3 regions of the Cytobacillus sp. C11.1 genome follow, and region 1 is predicted to be linked to each of the others. Evidence: riboswitches for the same ligand, from Rfam matches in the RefSeq annotation. Region 1 holds a riboswitch; each other region holds the start of a gene.

Region 1 (4,973 bases):
TCACGAGCCTGAAGCGTCAGAACAAAGCCTCGGCGCCCTTGATCATCAACAGTCTGGCCAACGAGGCGTCCCGGAACTTTTCTCATCAGCTTGGATGTAACGGCAAAATATCCGCAGTGCGGCCCGCCGAAAGCTGTAGGAATCCCAAAAGGCTGTGCATCCCCAGCCACGATATCTGCTCCGAATTTTCCCGGAGGCGTTAATGCTCCTAGAGAAAGCGGGTTGCTTGAAACCACAAACATTGATTTATGTGCATGAATAATTTCTTCAAGCTCTTTTAGTGGCTCTACTCTTCCGAAGAAGTTTGGATACTGGACGATTACTGCTGCAATATCATCGCCAATCATATCGTTTAACGCGTCAAGATCTGTTACACCATCTTTGTGAGGAATTTCAATTACCTCAATATATTGGCCCTTCGCATAAGTCTTGACAACTTCCTTTGACTCAGGATGAACGCTGCTTGAGATCAGCACTTTTTTGCGGCGTGTATTTCCCGCACTAAGCATTGCAGCTTCAGCAAGAGCCGTTCCACCATCATACATGGAGGAGTTCGCGACATCCATTCCAGTCAATTCGCAGATCATCGTCTGGAATTCAAAAATTGCCTGAAGCTCACCTTGGGATATTTCCGGCTGGTAAGGAGTGTAAGCAGTATAAAATTCTGAACGCGATAATACATGGTCAACGATAACCGGCATGTAATGGTCGTATACACCTGCTCCAAGGAAAGAGGTGTTTGTGCGAAGATCGGCATTTTTCTGTGCCATTAAAGTGAGCTCTTTCATTAGTGCTGTTTCAGATTTTGCAGGTTTTATTTTATATTCACCTTTAAATCTTACGCTTTCAGGAATGTCACTGAAAAGCTCTTCCACAGCTTTAACGCCGATCGTTTCGAGCATTGCTTTCTGGTCAGACTCTGTCATCGGTAAATAGCGATGTTTCATCGTTTTCTCCCCCCGGTTAGTTCTTTTCTCTTTTATAGAAAGGTGTAGATGCAATTTTTGCTTTTAAACGTTTGCCGCGAATTTCTACTTCCACTTCTGTTCCTAGCTCAGTATGTTCTTTTTTAATAAGTGCAAGGCCAATATTCTTCTTTAAGGTTGGAGATTGGGTGCCTGTTGTCACTTCCCCGATAAGCTCTTCTCCTTTATAAACAGGATAGCCATGGCGCGGGATTCCGCGGTCAATCATTTCAATCCCGGCAAGCTTGCGGGGAACCCCATTTTCTTTTTGCTGCTTCAGAACTTCCTTGCCGATAAAACCAGCTTCTTTGTTCACTTTTACAGCAAAGCCAATTCCTGCTTCAAGCGGTGTTATATCAGGGGAAAGTTCCTGGCCATATAGTGCAAGATTAGCCTCAAATCGGAGTGTATCCCGAGCGCCAAGGCCGCATGGAAGCACGCCATCTTCTTTGCCTGCTTCAAGTATTTCATTCCACAATGCTACAGCATCCCTCGCATCGCAGTATACTTCAAAACCATCTTCTCCAGTATAACCAGTTCTTGAAACAAGGGCTTTCTTTCCATTCAGATCAACATCCTGCTGAAATTTGAAAAAGCCGATTTCCCCCAAGCTTGTATTTCCAGCAAGCTTTTGCATTACCTTTTCAGCAAGCGGTCCTTGGAGTGCAAGCTGCGCCATATCTTCCGAAAGGTTTTTCAATTCCACATTGCCTTCAACATGGTCTTGCAGCCATTGGTAATCCTTTTCAATATTTGATGCATTTACAACTAGCAGATAGTGGTCATCGCCAATTTTATAGACAAGTAAATCATCAACAGTTCCGCCATTCTCATAACACATCGCTGTATATTGAGCACCAGCGTTTTTTAATTTTGAAACATCATTTGTCATCATTTTTTGAAGATAAGCAAGGCTGTCAATGCCTTTCACTTCGATCTCACCCATATGGGATACATCGAAAAGGCCAGCCCTGGTACGGACTGCTTCATGTTCTTCTTTAATGCTTGAAAACTGTACAGGAAGGTCCCAGCCCCCAAAATCGATGGTTTTTGCTCCATAATCTTTGTACACCTCATACAAAGGTGTGCGCTTTAACTGTGACATTTACTCGTCCCCCTCATAATCTTTTTAAAACGGTGTAGGAAACATAAAAAAGGACAGAGTATCCCCTCGTAATTGAGAAGATCCCTGTCCTTGCACCTGAAAGTTTACCGAAATCGGCTTTCCCCTTGGGTGGCTCCTTTATAGAAGCACTCTCCAGAGCTGCGTCAAACAAGAGTTCTTTTGCCTGAGAGATTCACAGGATTTGCTTGCTCCTTCGGCGCTACAAACGTAGTCTCTCCCCTTGTTATCATTCGCATTTATAAAATTTCCCAAGTTGGTCATACTTATACCAAACAGAAAAATAATGACTCCATTATTTCGATAAACTAAATTTAATGTGTTAACTTTCAAAACTTTCAAAGCTATTATCATCCTACCACCTAAACCAGGTTTGGGCAATATGTTTATATAGATTAAAGGAGCTGTTTTTATGACGGTGCAAATTGGCTTTGATTCTTCCTGGCAGGATGAATTTTTAAAGAGAATAGAAGACGATGGTCCTTGGGGAAATTGGGAACTGTATAAGCTGGCTGTAGAAGTTGAAAAGCATACGGTCATTCCCGAATTTGAAGGCCTTCAGGCTCCAAAGCACCTGCCTAATCTGACACCGCTTCCCCATCAGCTGGAAGTAGCAAAGCAGGTTGTTGAAAGCATGAACGGAAAAGCCATCCTTGCAGATGAGGTTGGTCTTGGGAAAACGATTGAGGCTGGTCTTATTTTAAAGGAATATATGATAAGAGGTTTAGTAAAAAAAGTGTTGATTCTCGTTCCGGCTTCCCTGGTATCTCAATGGGCAATGGAGCTGAACAGCAAGTTTTTCATCCCAGCAGTTGCCCAGCGGAAAAGCTATGTATGGGAGCAATGTGATGTTGTGGTTTCTTCCATAGACACCGCCAAACGGAATCCCCACCGGGACATCATTTACAGCCTGGACTATGATTTGATCATAATCGATGAAGCTCACAAGCTTAAAAATAATAAAACAAAAAACTATGAGTTTGTGCAAAATTTAAAGAAGAAATTTTGCCTTCTGTTAACCGCAACTCCGATCCAAAACCGGATCGGAGAAATATTTAATTTGGTATCCCTCCTAAAACCCGGCCATCTCGGCAACGAGTCGGCCTTTTATGAGAGTTATAAAAAAGATTCACGTTCGTTAAATGATGATGAACATTTAAAAGAGCTAGTAAATAAAGTTATGATTCGGAACCGCAGGGCGGACACAGGGATCGAATGGACCAAGAGACATGTTGAAACCATTCCGATTGAATTTTCCCAGGCAGAGAGAGAGCTATATGATGCTGTAACCGAATTGCGAAGAGAAGGCGATTGGGTGAGTTCCAGCCAATTTTCTGTAATGACTCTGCAAAGGGAAGCATGCAGCAGCAGGGAGGCTGTTTATTTCACTTTGCAGAATATGCTCAAAAAACAAGAAGAGCCTACTAAAGCTTTCCAGGAACAAATTCAATACCTTGTTTCCAAGGTTGAAGCTGTCCAGCAAAATTCAAAAGCCCAAAAGGCTCTTGAATTAATCCAAAAAATAAATGATAAAGTAATTATTTTTACAGAATATCGTGCAACCCAAATGTATCTGCAATGGTTTTTGAAACAATACGGCATTACCTCAGTCCCTTTTAGGGGAGGGTTCAAACGGGGCAAAAAGGATTGGATGAGAGAACTTTTTCAAAAGAATGCCCAGGTTCTCATTGCAACAGAAGCAGGAGGAGAAGGAATAAACCTTCAATTTTGCAATCATATCATTAATTTCGACCTTCCATGGAATCCGATGCGCCTTGAACAGAGGATTGGCCGTATCCATCGTCTAGGCCAGGAGAAGGATGTTTTGATTTATAACTTTGCCACTAAGAATACAGTTGAAGAGCATGTTCTGAAACTGTTATATGAGAAAATCAACCTGTTTGAAAAAGTTATTGGAGATTTGGATGATATTTTAACAAAGCTTGAATTTGGCAACATTGATGATCACCTTATTGATATTTTTGGAAAATCATCTTCAGAGGGTGAGATGAGAATTAAAATGGAGAACTTAACTAGCATGATTCAATTTGCAGAGGATATGAAAGAGGGTGGACTGAATGCAGCAACAGGAAATTCATAAATTTCTTGAGAGATATTTTCACGCAAATGGATGTGAGATTGTCAATAAAGGCCCAGGTTATATGACAGTTCAGCTTACCATCGAACTTGATAAGGAACTCATGAACCGGCCGTTCTATTGGCATTACTTGGAGAAAACAGGCGGTATCCCAAATCCCATGCAGCTGACCCTTATTACAAACCAGCAGCTGGCTCCTGACCATTTAAAAGGAGAGATCATTCATTTTGGATCCCCCCGATTGCACCAAATATTTGAGTCTGCCCGAAACCTTGCAGGCTATATCAGACTTTATGAAAATCATCATCATGCTCCCGGCCAGCAAACTCCATTACGGCCCTGGCTGGGTATGAACGTTCGAATCTCCTACCAATGTGACCGGAAGAGAGACGTTTTCAAATCGATTGGCCTCCAATTAATAAATGGGCAAATGGCGGAGGACTTCCATGACAAGCTGCTTAAAATGAATTTAACACCCAGATCCCTGATTATTCTTTTACTCTTTCTCCACTCATTATGCCGAAAAGCGGTGTATCAAGGGTAGCGAATTTTTTAAAGATGGGGATTGAGCAGGAAGAGCATAGCTGGGCAGATGATGCCAGGATGCGCTGGAAAAAGGATCTGGATTTGCTGGAGCATTTTTATGAGGATGCTGAGGAAAAAGGCGAAAGCTACGAAACTGAAAAAACCGCCCTGAAAGAGCAATATGAGCCAAAAATTAATATTTCCATCATTAACGGAGGTCTCTTTTATCTGACAGACAGCGCTGTCTGAACAAAGCATAAAA
Region 2 (4,973 bases), 820 kb from region 1:
TTTCACAGCAAGAATTATCAAGTAAAGTCGGTTTATCAAGACCTGCAGTTGCTAATTATATTGCTAACCTGACGAGACGCGGTGAAATCAAAGGCCGTGGCTATATACTGAGAGACGAATCGTCGATCGTATGTATTGGAGGAGTAAACACAGACCGGAAAGCGCGAACAAATGAGAAGGTGCGTCTCTATTCATCAAATCCAGTAAAAATTACGGAGACTTGTGGCGGTGTAGCACGAAATTTTGCCGAAAATTTAAGTCGGCTCGGTGTTAACACTTCTCTTATTGCTTGTGTAGGAGACGATAAAGAGGGAAACTGGTTACTAAAGGAAACGAAAAGTGTAGGAGTTGATATTAGTCAAGTATGGGTGCTGCCAACAGAACGGACCGGGACTTATACGACCTTGTTAGATATTGATGGTGAAAGTATTGTCTCCATGGCTGATATGACTATTTACGAAAGAATAACAACTTCCATGTTCGAGGAAAAATGGTCCCATATTGCTGCCTCACAAGCCGTTTTTCTGGATACGAATATTCCCAAGAAATGTATAAGTTATATGATTAAACGCTGCAGAGATGTAAACATTCCTTTGTATATTGACCCTGTATCTTCAGCCAAAGCACAAAAACTTCCTTTTTGCCTTGACGGAGTAGAACTAATACTCCCTAACCGAGAAGAAGCAGAAATCCTTGCTGACATAAAAATTGACTCAATCAAGGACTGCCAAATTGCTTGTGAAAAAATTAGAAAGCGTGGCGTCCAAAAAATTATCATCACGCTTGGTGACCAAGGGGTTTTTTATTTCTCTGCTGAGGAATCCGGGCATTTGTCTCCTTTCAAAACGAATTTTGTGGATGTCACAGGGGCTGATGACGCATTTGCTTCATGTGCCATATATGGAATCATGAACGAAGAATCATTATTTAGTGCTTGCCAATTAGGACTTGCAGGTGCTGCTCTTACCCTTCAAACTGAAGAATCTATATCATCATTTTTAAAACCTGAAAAACTTCATGAAATAATAAAGGAAGTTTCGAGGTGAAATTCGGGAAGCAACAGAGGTTTAGGCTGCAACTTTATATTGATCATTTTAAAAAAAGATGACTCAAAAGGTCGTTATATAACGATCTTTTGAGTCACCGATATACCGTACCCAAGATCGAAAACCAATCCTCATGATCTATAGCGGGCAATTTGAAGTTTTGCAAACCTTCGGGGGCCAAGTGGTTATATGAAATCAGTTCGCCCCTCTTACCTATACATGAATCCTTTCCCACTTCTCACTGGCCTTTTTCTACCTTCCACTCTCTTTTTACTTCACTTACACTAAATAAGCCTGCCTTCTATACTGTATAATTATAAAAATAAAACTTGCGAAAGACTGCTGTAGGAGAGAATGTATGGTACGTCACCGAAAGGGAAAATCTTTAGAAAAGTTGAATCTCTTAGGTAAAAAAGACCACTGCAGAACGCTTCTCTGGATAGTGCTTCACACACCCACGGGGTAGGCCTTCTAACATAGGTAAAACTCACAGGTACAAGGACATAGATACTTACTCAATGATTAGGGGGGGTTGTATGGTTTGGGATGTTTTGAACGTGATCGGAACCATTGCCTTTGCGATGAGTGGGGCTGTCATTGCGTTGAAAGTAAAATACGATATTATTGGCGCCTATGTTCTAGGATTAATTACTGCATTTGGCGGCGGCGCTATTAGAAACCTTTTTACTGGTATTCCTATCATAGAATTATGGCAGCAAACCACTCTTTTTATCGTTGCTATTATCACCATAAGTATCGTCATCTTATTGCCAAGTAGCGCAGTTAAACTTCTAACGAAATGGAGTATTTTTGACTCAATTGGCTTGTCGGCATTTGCTGTTCAGGGGGCTATGTATGCACAATCAATTAACTTACCTCTATTTGCTGTTATGTTTTCAGCCGCAATAACCGGTGCAGGTGGAGGAATTATTCGTGATGTTTTAGCTCAACAAAAGCCAATTGTTTTACGTCAGGATGTATATCTTTTATGGGCAATTTTTGCCGGGTTTATTATAGGCATGGAGTGGTTATCAGAGTCCTATCAATTCTATATTCTTTTTACTATTACTTTAATATTACGAGTAATTTCGCATCGATTCGCCTGGAGTTTACCTACTAGAACAATTCAAAAACAACAAGAAGATTAAAAACAGGTTCTGATTTATACATTCTCTAAACATAAAAAGCTCACTTCAGAGTGAGCTTTTTATGTGTCTATTTTCGAATGAAAATTTGAATTTGGTAAATACATTAAATCTCTTTCAATATATGATTCATCTTTCTCCATGTTTAAATAATTGTAATAACATTCCCATTGATTTGGTGGCGACAAGACCGCACCCCTATCAATATCAAATTTAGAGTGGAATTGAAATAAGGTTCTTTTAGGATTGTTAAAAAGAGGTAAAAGTGAAAAAAAGATACTATAGTTGAAGGAGAGCAACGTATTTATACACTGCTCTCCTTCTTTATAATATTATTGGTTTAGTATTTAGCTGTTCACTATTTTTTTTGTATACGTTTCGCTTTCATGGTATTTTCCTTTTTGAATCGTCTTCATTCTAATTGGTGCAATCATTAAAACGGCAATTAGGATCAATCCAAGATAACCAATTAGTGGGTAGAAGTGGCTAACAAGATCTGTAAATCCTACGAAACTTGCAGCAAATGCTACAATCATTGTTACGACGAAAAACCTTTTAAAATTTGGTGTACCTACCTTTGAAAAACGAGCCACAAATGAGAAAAACATACTGATCGCTGTATTGAAAATCATTGCAAAGAGAACGATCGACATAACGGTACCTAGAGCAGGAGAAATATTATTAACAATAGCTAACATTGGCATATCCATACTGCCAACACTTTCAATCTTAGAAAAAATAGCTAGATGGCTCAGCAGAATGAGAACACCCAGCCCAATACCTCCGACTAATCCACCTAATGCGGCAGTTCTACGATTGTTTTCTGCTCCACCCATAACGATTGCCATAGATGCACCTACTGCCGTATTAAAGGACACATAATTAATACCAGAAATAAACCAATTTGGAAGAGTAGTTGGATGCTCCTTGGCTACACGATCTAAAGTGAGGAATGATCCGTCGGCATTTATAAAACTATAGATAGAAATGATAATCACAAAGAAGATTAAGAATGGGGTAATCCCGCCTATGATAGCAACAACACGGTCAACCTTTAACATCCCGGTTAAAAGAACAAGAATCGTCATAACGCTTGTTCCTATTATGACAGGCACACCAAATTGCTGATTTAAGTTTGACCCTGCACCTGCTATCATTACTACGCCTACACCAAACAATGTAAAAATAAGAATATAATCAATAACTAACCCTAGATACCGGCCGCTTATCTTATAGATCACATGTTTATGTGATGCAGTTTTCATGCTGCTGCCTAACCATACCAATGTCATTCCGGCATAAGCAAATAAAGCGGTTGCAATAATTGCGCCGAAAATACCCATAAGACCAAAACTAGTAAAATATTGAAGAACTTCCTGCCCGGAAGCAAATCCAGCACCCACGATTACACCTATAAAAGCGCTTCCATTTTTTAGAATTTTTTTCATTTAGATTCCCCCCCTCGAATTGTCTCTTTCTTAAGTATAACAATTTAAAGATGAAATCTATTTGTGTAAATACTAAAAGATAGGATAAATGATTTGTTTATCTGAACAAAAAGAGTTCTAAATTTTCTCAAAAATAGGATTTTCATAAATCCCAAAAGAAAAGCACCCCCAAAAAGTTTTGGAAGGATTGTATAAACTTTTGGTTTGAATAATTTCACGGAGAGTTGGTACAATGAAATACAGTTTTCCTATTTTTTGATGAGTGAAGGAATCGATTAAATAGTGTGTGGGCCTGTCCCCCAAGTACGGTAACAATTTAACGAACCGGGGGACAAGCCCCCATGTTCTATAAAAAAGTTAAACTCGAAGCAATTTCCTTCAAATGCATTTTGTCTGCCCATAAGATAAAGTAATTGTAAGTTTCTCCTTGGATTATAACGGGAGTTGGATACCTTACAATTAAAGCGGATTGATTCAACATTTCTGCTGGCTGGTCCGCAGAGGGGAAAATGTAGCAGGCTTCCTGGCTTTGGACTCGAGCCTTCAGTATGCTTGGCATGGATCCATAGGGCCTTAATGGATGGAAAGCTTCCCCACGGCACACCTCATCCAAGTTTTCACCAGCTGAAATGGCCGAAATTTGAAAAAAACCGTCAGCACCTTCGTATCTTTCTTCGTTCACTTTTTGCCAGTTCGACGGATATTGGAATTGAACCTTATAGACGGTGTTCGTATATGTGTTCTTTAGGGTACCATCCATGATGGAAGTCGGAGACCATTGAAGTGACTGAATGTTAATTCCAGCAATTAGTCGAATCGGGACGGGGTGACGGAGGTCGATAGCCCACATTTCGCTGGCAAATTCCTGTTCCTTGCACCCGCTAAGATAGGCTATTTTTGTTCCGTCTGCTGACCACGTGACAGGCGATGCGAAGCAATTGGATATAGCCCAAATTCGATCCTCTTCTCCTCGCCTCCCCACCGTTCGAACTTGTGAAAAATATCCTCTATCTTCATAGGCGGTAGCGCTATAGGCAATTTTCGAAGAATCAGGAGACCATGTCGGATAATAATTTTTTGCAAGGGGCCCGCCTTTTACTTCAAACACATTGCCTGTTGAAAGCTCAACGGTGTGAATGATGGAAATGCTGACGCCTGGTGTTGTGTAAAGGACAAAGCTTCCATCGGGCGATAGCTGAGCATTATTAAGCCGCCCTCCTGTGTTACGTGTAATTTGCTGTTTCCCGGATCCGTCTGTTTGAATTCGGAAAAGCTGACTCATTCCTGATGCATCCGGTGCCTGAAAAAGCAGTTCCCTGCCGCTCGGAAACCAT
Region 3 (4,973 bases), 1.8 Mb from region 1:
GCCCGGCCGGAAGACGGGTGCTCCTTTTTTGATGGAAACGGACAACTTGAAATCAAGGTGAATTAGAATGTTTTCAAGCTGCAAATAAAATTAAGAATCTGCAAATAAAAAGGGATTTGCAAATAAATTTAGAAATCTGAAAATAAAAGCTTGAACTTGCAAATTAGAAGTTCTCTATCCCCTTTGGCATAGGGTATTTTTAGCTGAATCAGTGTCCAAATAAGCCACGTTGCAGAAAAGTATAGAAAGGCCAGAGGGTTATGCTAAATAAATCAAACGTTTGATTGAAAAAATTGAGAATTATTTTTTTAAAAATAAAAGAATGAAAATGACTCAAATATCCAAAATAAAAAGGAAACTTTTTCAATTTTGGAAGGGGTAAAGTGATGAAGAAATTATGGATTATAGGATTAATGCTGCTGCTGCCGTTAAACATGGTGGCATCGCCACTCAGTGCTGCAGCCCAGAAACCTTGTATCAGCCAATCAGAGGTGAAGTTTGAAAATGAGTTCCGGAGACTTTGGATTGACCATGTGTTATGGACAAGCAATTATATTACAAGTGCAACAACTGCAGGTGCGGAGGATCAGAAGCAGGTACTGGCGCGGCTGCTGAAAAATCAGGAGGATATTGGAAATTCCATCAAGCCTTATTATGGAGAAGCTGCAGGGAATAAGCTGACAGAGCTGCTCAAAGAGCATATCGTCATTGCCGGTGATATTGTGGATGCAGCCAAGAGCGGGCAGGGAGCAAAGGTAAACCAGCTGAACAAAGACTGGCATCGGAATGCTGATGATATCGCAGCGTTCCTTAGCGGCGCCAATCCTAATTTGAAAAATGAAGACGTGAAAAAGCTGCTGTATATGCATTTGGAATTGGTAACAAATGATTTATCAGCAAGCCTGGTAAAGGATTGGGACGCAAGAATTGTATCGATTGATGAAGGGGTTTCACATATTATTATCATGGCGGATGCCATTACTGACGCGATCGTGAAGCAGTTTCCAGACAAATTTAAAAGCTGATGAAAAGGAACTCCAGTGACATGCTGGAGTTTCTCTTATTTTTCCTTTGACAAAGCTGGCTGTCCCATTATAAGCTAGAGAGCGTGCCAAAAATTGAATTGTAAAATTTTCATATATAGAGGGAGGGGTATCCGCTATGTCAGGAGAACAAAGAAAAAAGATGTACATGCTAATGATTAATATGTTTATTGCCATCGGAAGCTTTGGAATTATTATTCCGATTTTGCCTGCTTATTTGGAATCCATTAATCAGGGAGGTACGGCAGCTGGCTTGATGATTGCTATTTTTGCGGGTGCCCAGCTGATTTTTTCTCCAATTGCTGGGAAATGGGCTGACCAGTACGGTCGCAGAAAGATGATTATATACGGTTTAGCAGGTTTGACATTATCCATGCTGGTCTTTTATGCAGTAGATTCGATTTGGCTGCTTTACTTTTCACGTGTAATCGGAGGAATTGGGGCGGCTTTGCTGATTCCTGCTATTTTTGCATACATTGCTGATATTACAACCATGGAGCAGCGGGCAAAAGGGAATGGCCTTGTCTCAGCTGCGATGTCACTTGGTATTGTAGTTGGGCCTGGAATTGGCGGATTTTTGGCAGACTTCGGCTTGAAAATGCCATTTTTGATTTCCGCGCTTGTATCCTTAGTGGCTGTTATCTTTTCCATTGTGCTCCTTGAAGAAAGCAGCACATTGCAGCAGCCTTCTGCGGACGAAATGCCTGAAGAGGAACCAATGGTCAAGAAGCTGGCAATGTCTGTTAGAAAGCCTTACTTTATTCCGCTTGTTATTACATTGGTGATGAGCTTCGGACTGATGGCATATGAATCGGTTCTGGGACTTTATCTTGATAACCAGTTTGGTGCTACTCCGCAAGAGATTGCCATTATGGTTACCTCAACAGGGATTATAAGTGTAATTGTTCAGCTTTTTGTCGTGGATCGGGTTGTCAGCAAGTATGGAGAGGGAAAGGTGCTGAATATCTTTTTGGCAGTCGCGGCTTTTGGCTTCCTTGTGTCGCTGTTTGCAGGCAGCTATGCCATTTTCTTTGTCATTTCGCTTATTATTTTCCTGGCGACATCCATCCTGCGTCCGGTTTTAACAACGCTTATTTCAAAAATGGCCGGTAATGAGCAGGGATTTGCGATGGGCATGAATAATGCTTATATGAGCATTGGAAACGTGCTTGGCCCAACGATTGCCGGCGTGCTTTATGATGTCCGGATCTCGTATCCGTTTGTTTTGGGGTTAGCTTTATTGTTAGTTACTTTATTTATCACAGTTGCCTGGCAGAAGAAGGCGCCTAAGCCTAAAGCGGCTGTATAGATGAAAAAGCTTGAAGACATTTGTCTTCAGGCTTTTTGTGTGTTGAACGGAAAGGTAAAAGAGATTGCATAAAGTTATTTTACTAGCCACTATAAGAAAGATTCCGGACCGAATCCAGAGATATTAAATTGTGGCAATTTTGTGAAAGAAACGCAGATCGGTTGACACTTTTAAAATACCGTAGTATTCTGAAAATAACAAAAATTATTGAGCGAATGACGGCTGCGGGAGAGAGCAACGAAGAGGCCACCGAAGGAGCAAGCTTCAAAAAGACCCTTGAAGCAAATCTCTCAGGTAGACAGAACCGCAGCGGGACGCATCTCTGGAGAGCGCGCATGTATGATGCGACACCAAAGGGGTTAAACTCTCAGGTAAAAGGACAGAGAAGGGGGAGGAAAATGCTGCCCCTGTCTGTCCTTTTTGTGTTTGGCAGCTTGTTTCCAGAAATGCGGATGGAGGAACTCAATATGAATATGAATATTAATGCAAACCGGGCGACTTTGCTGATCTCCTGTCCGGAAAGGCCAGGCATCATTTCAACCGTATCCAATTTCCTATTGGAGCATAAAGCGAATATTGTCCATTTTGACCAGCATACAACCGATCCGCTGGCAGGCATCTTTTTCATGCGGATTGAATTTGATATGAATGATTTTGATGAATCATTCCCAAAATTGAAAAAGGATTTGCCAGAGATGGCCAAGGAATACTCAATGGAGTGGAAGCTGAGCGGCAAGGGTGAACGCAAGCGGATGGCGATCTTTGTTTCAAAAATGGACCATTGCCTGCTGGAGCTGATTTGGCGCTGGAAGTCAAAGGAGCTTGAGGTGGACATTCCTTTAGTGATCAGCAATCACCCTGATTTAAAGGAAGTTGTAGAGGGATATGGGATTCCTTATTATCACATTCCGATTACGCCTGATACAAAAGCTGAAGCTGAGCAAAAAGCGGTAAAGCTGCTGGATGGGAAAGTCGATTTCATTGTCTTGGCGAGATATATGCAAATTCTTTCGCCAAGCTTTATATCCAGGTATCCGAATAAGATTATCAACATCCACCATAGTTTCCTGCCTGCCTTCGTGGGAGCCAATCCTTATGCAAGGGCGTTTAACCGCGGAGTCAAGCTGATTGGGGCAACAGCCCATTATGTAACAAATGATTTGGATGAGGGACCAATCATCGAGCAGGATGTGCAGCGAGTCAACCATCGCCACACCGCACAGGATCTCAAAATCGCCGGCCGCCACGTCGAAAGGCGGGTTCTCGCCCAGGCAGTGGAATGGCACGTTGAAGATCGAGTCATTGTGCATGGGAATAAGACGATTGTGTTTTAGGTACCAGGTACCACCCGAATTTTGTCGAAAAATATGCAGAAGAGCATCCTTAGAGTTGTATAACATCATGAGAGAAGGTGAGCAAACATGAAAAAGAAAAAGTTATCAATGCTTGAAATGATAAAGGAAAATAAAGAAGAGCTTTTGAAGGACCGCCGTCAGCTTGAGAAGATTGAAAAGAAGATTGACGATAAATATGCAAAAGCCCAATAAGGAAGAGCGCCCAGCCTGGTTGAGAACAGGCTGGGTGCTTTTTTTATATTGCGCGTGGGTTCTAGTGGAAGGGATCCAATTGTATGCGGGAAAAGAAAAGAGGAGATGAAGGATATATCATCAACTTTTCCGATATATCGGCAACTCCCCTCACTTTCGGTCTAAGGCAGCAAAAAAGCGCCCGGAGAATTCCCTGGGCGCCTACTGATGTTATTTTTGTTTAAAGTATTCCACAAAGGCGTGGTAGATTTCCGTTCCCTGATAAAAGAACAGGCTGGAAGCTGTTAATGAAAACAAGCCAATCATTATGAATCGAATCCACATCATTTCGTTTTCCTCCTTTAATTGTTTTTTGGACAATTAAGGAGTGTGGATCATGTAGTTCGCCTCGTAGAAAATGGGGGTGTAAAAGATTTTTTTCCTGCGCGCGATTATGTGAAGCGCGCTGTATAGGAGAAGGATGATCGCCAGACTGCCGAGTGCCAGTGAGGCTGAATCCTGTGTGAACACATATTTCTTAGGATTATCCTTTAAAAGAAAGCTCTCCGCAAGTTCGGAAACGGTTATGGCTTTGCTTTCGTCCATAGGAATCCCGTTAAAATGGACGCCGGGGTATTGGGTGATGAGGAAGGATAAGAAAATGGACAGCAGCAAAAACGGCATGAATCTGGATTTTTTCAACTCCTCACCCCTTTTTAATAGATTGTATTTATCATAACCATGGTTTCCAGATTAGTAAACTAAAAAATTCTGACAATATTCGTTAATATTCTATGAAAAAATTGTTAAGAAAGAAGGGGCAAATGGCCCGGAGGCTTACAGGTATTTGGAAGGGGAGTGCTGGATCTGTGGAACACCACAGATCCAATTTCTTACAAAAGGCCTGTTAAATTAGGCATACATACGTCGGCTACTCTTTACATATCTTCATATTTCTTTAAAACAAGCCTTTTATAATCAAAAGTGAATCGAGATTATAAAAGAGGTGAAGAAATGAGAAATGAGAGATCGATTGATGAGTTAATCAGGAAATTCAATGAGGAAAGCGTAAAGAAGGATATTGACCGCCGCAGC

What was found. A riboswitch is a leader RNA that binds a small molecule or an ion and turns the genes downstream of it on or off. The one in region 1 is predicted to bind glycine.
Region 2: linked by a shared signal. The riboswitch ahead of AC3ZVC_RS15360 (trimeric intracellular cation channel family protein) and the one ahead of gcvT (glycine cleavage system aminomethyltransferase GcvT) in region 1 are both predicted to bind glycine.
Region 3: linked by a shared signal. The riboswitch ahead of purU (formyltetrahydrofolate deformylase) and the one ahead of gcvT (glycine cleavage system aminomethyltransferase GcvT) in region 1 are both predicted to bind glycine.

What each region holds. Positions count from the first base shown of each region.
Region 1 is NZ_CM176935.1:2,263,274-2,268,246, reverse strand. It holds gene gcvPA (aminomethyl-transferring glycine dehydrogenase subunit GcvPA) at 1-947, opposite strand, end outside; gene gcvT (glycine cleavage system aminomethyltransferase GcvT) at 964-2,070, opposite strand; glycine riboswitch at 2,233-2,321, opposite strand; gene AC3ZVC_RS11200 (DEAD/DEAH box helicase) at 2,501-4,189, shown strand; partial or broken gene AC3ZVC_RS11195 (YqhG family protein) at 4,167-4,960, shown strand.
Region 2 is NZ_CM176935.1:3,078,725-3,083,697, reverse strand. It holds gene AC3ZVC_RS15365 (carbohydrate kinase family protein) at 1-1,046, shown strand, start outside; glycine riboswitch at 1,382-1,476, shown strand; gene AC3ZVC_RS15360 (trimeric intracellular cation channel family protein) at 1,583-2,194, shown strand; gene AC3ZVC_RS15355 (YkvI family membrane protein) at 2,539-3,639, opposite strand; gene AC3ZVC_RS15350 (LysM peptidoglycan-binding domain-containing protein) at 3,986-4,973, opposite strand, start outside.
Region 3 is NZ_CM176935.1:468,928-473,900, reverse strand. It holds gene AC3ZVC_RS02450 (glycosyltransferase) at 387-1,025, shown strand; gene AC3ZVC_RS02445 (MFS transporter) at 1,162-2,352, shown strand; glycine riboswitch at 2,568-2,669, shown strand; gene purU (formyltetrahydrofolate deformylase) at 2,820-3,686, shown strand; gene AC3ZVC_RS02435 (FbpB family small basic protein) at 3,774-3,899, shown strand; gene AC3ZVC_RS02430 (hypothetical protein) at 4,260-4,580, opposite strand; gene AC3ZVC_RS02425 (alkaline phosphatase D family protein) at 4,893-4,973, shown strand, end outside.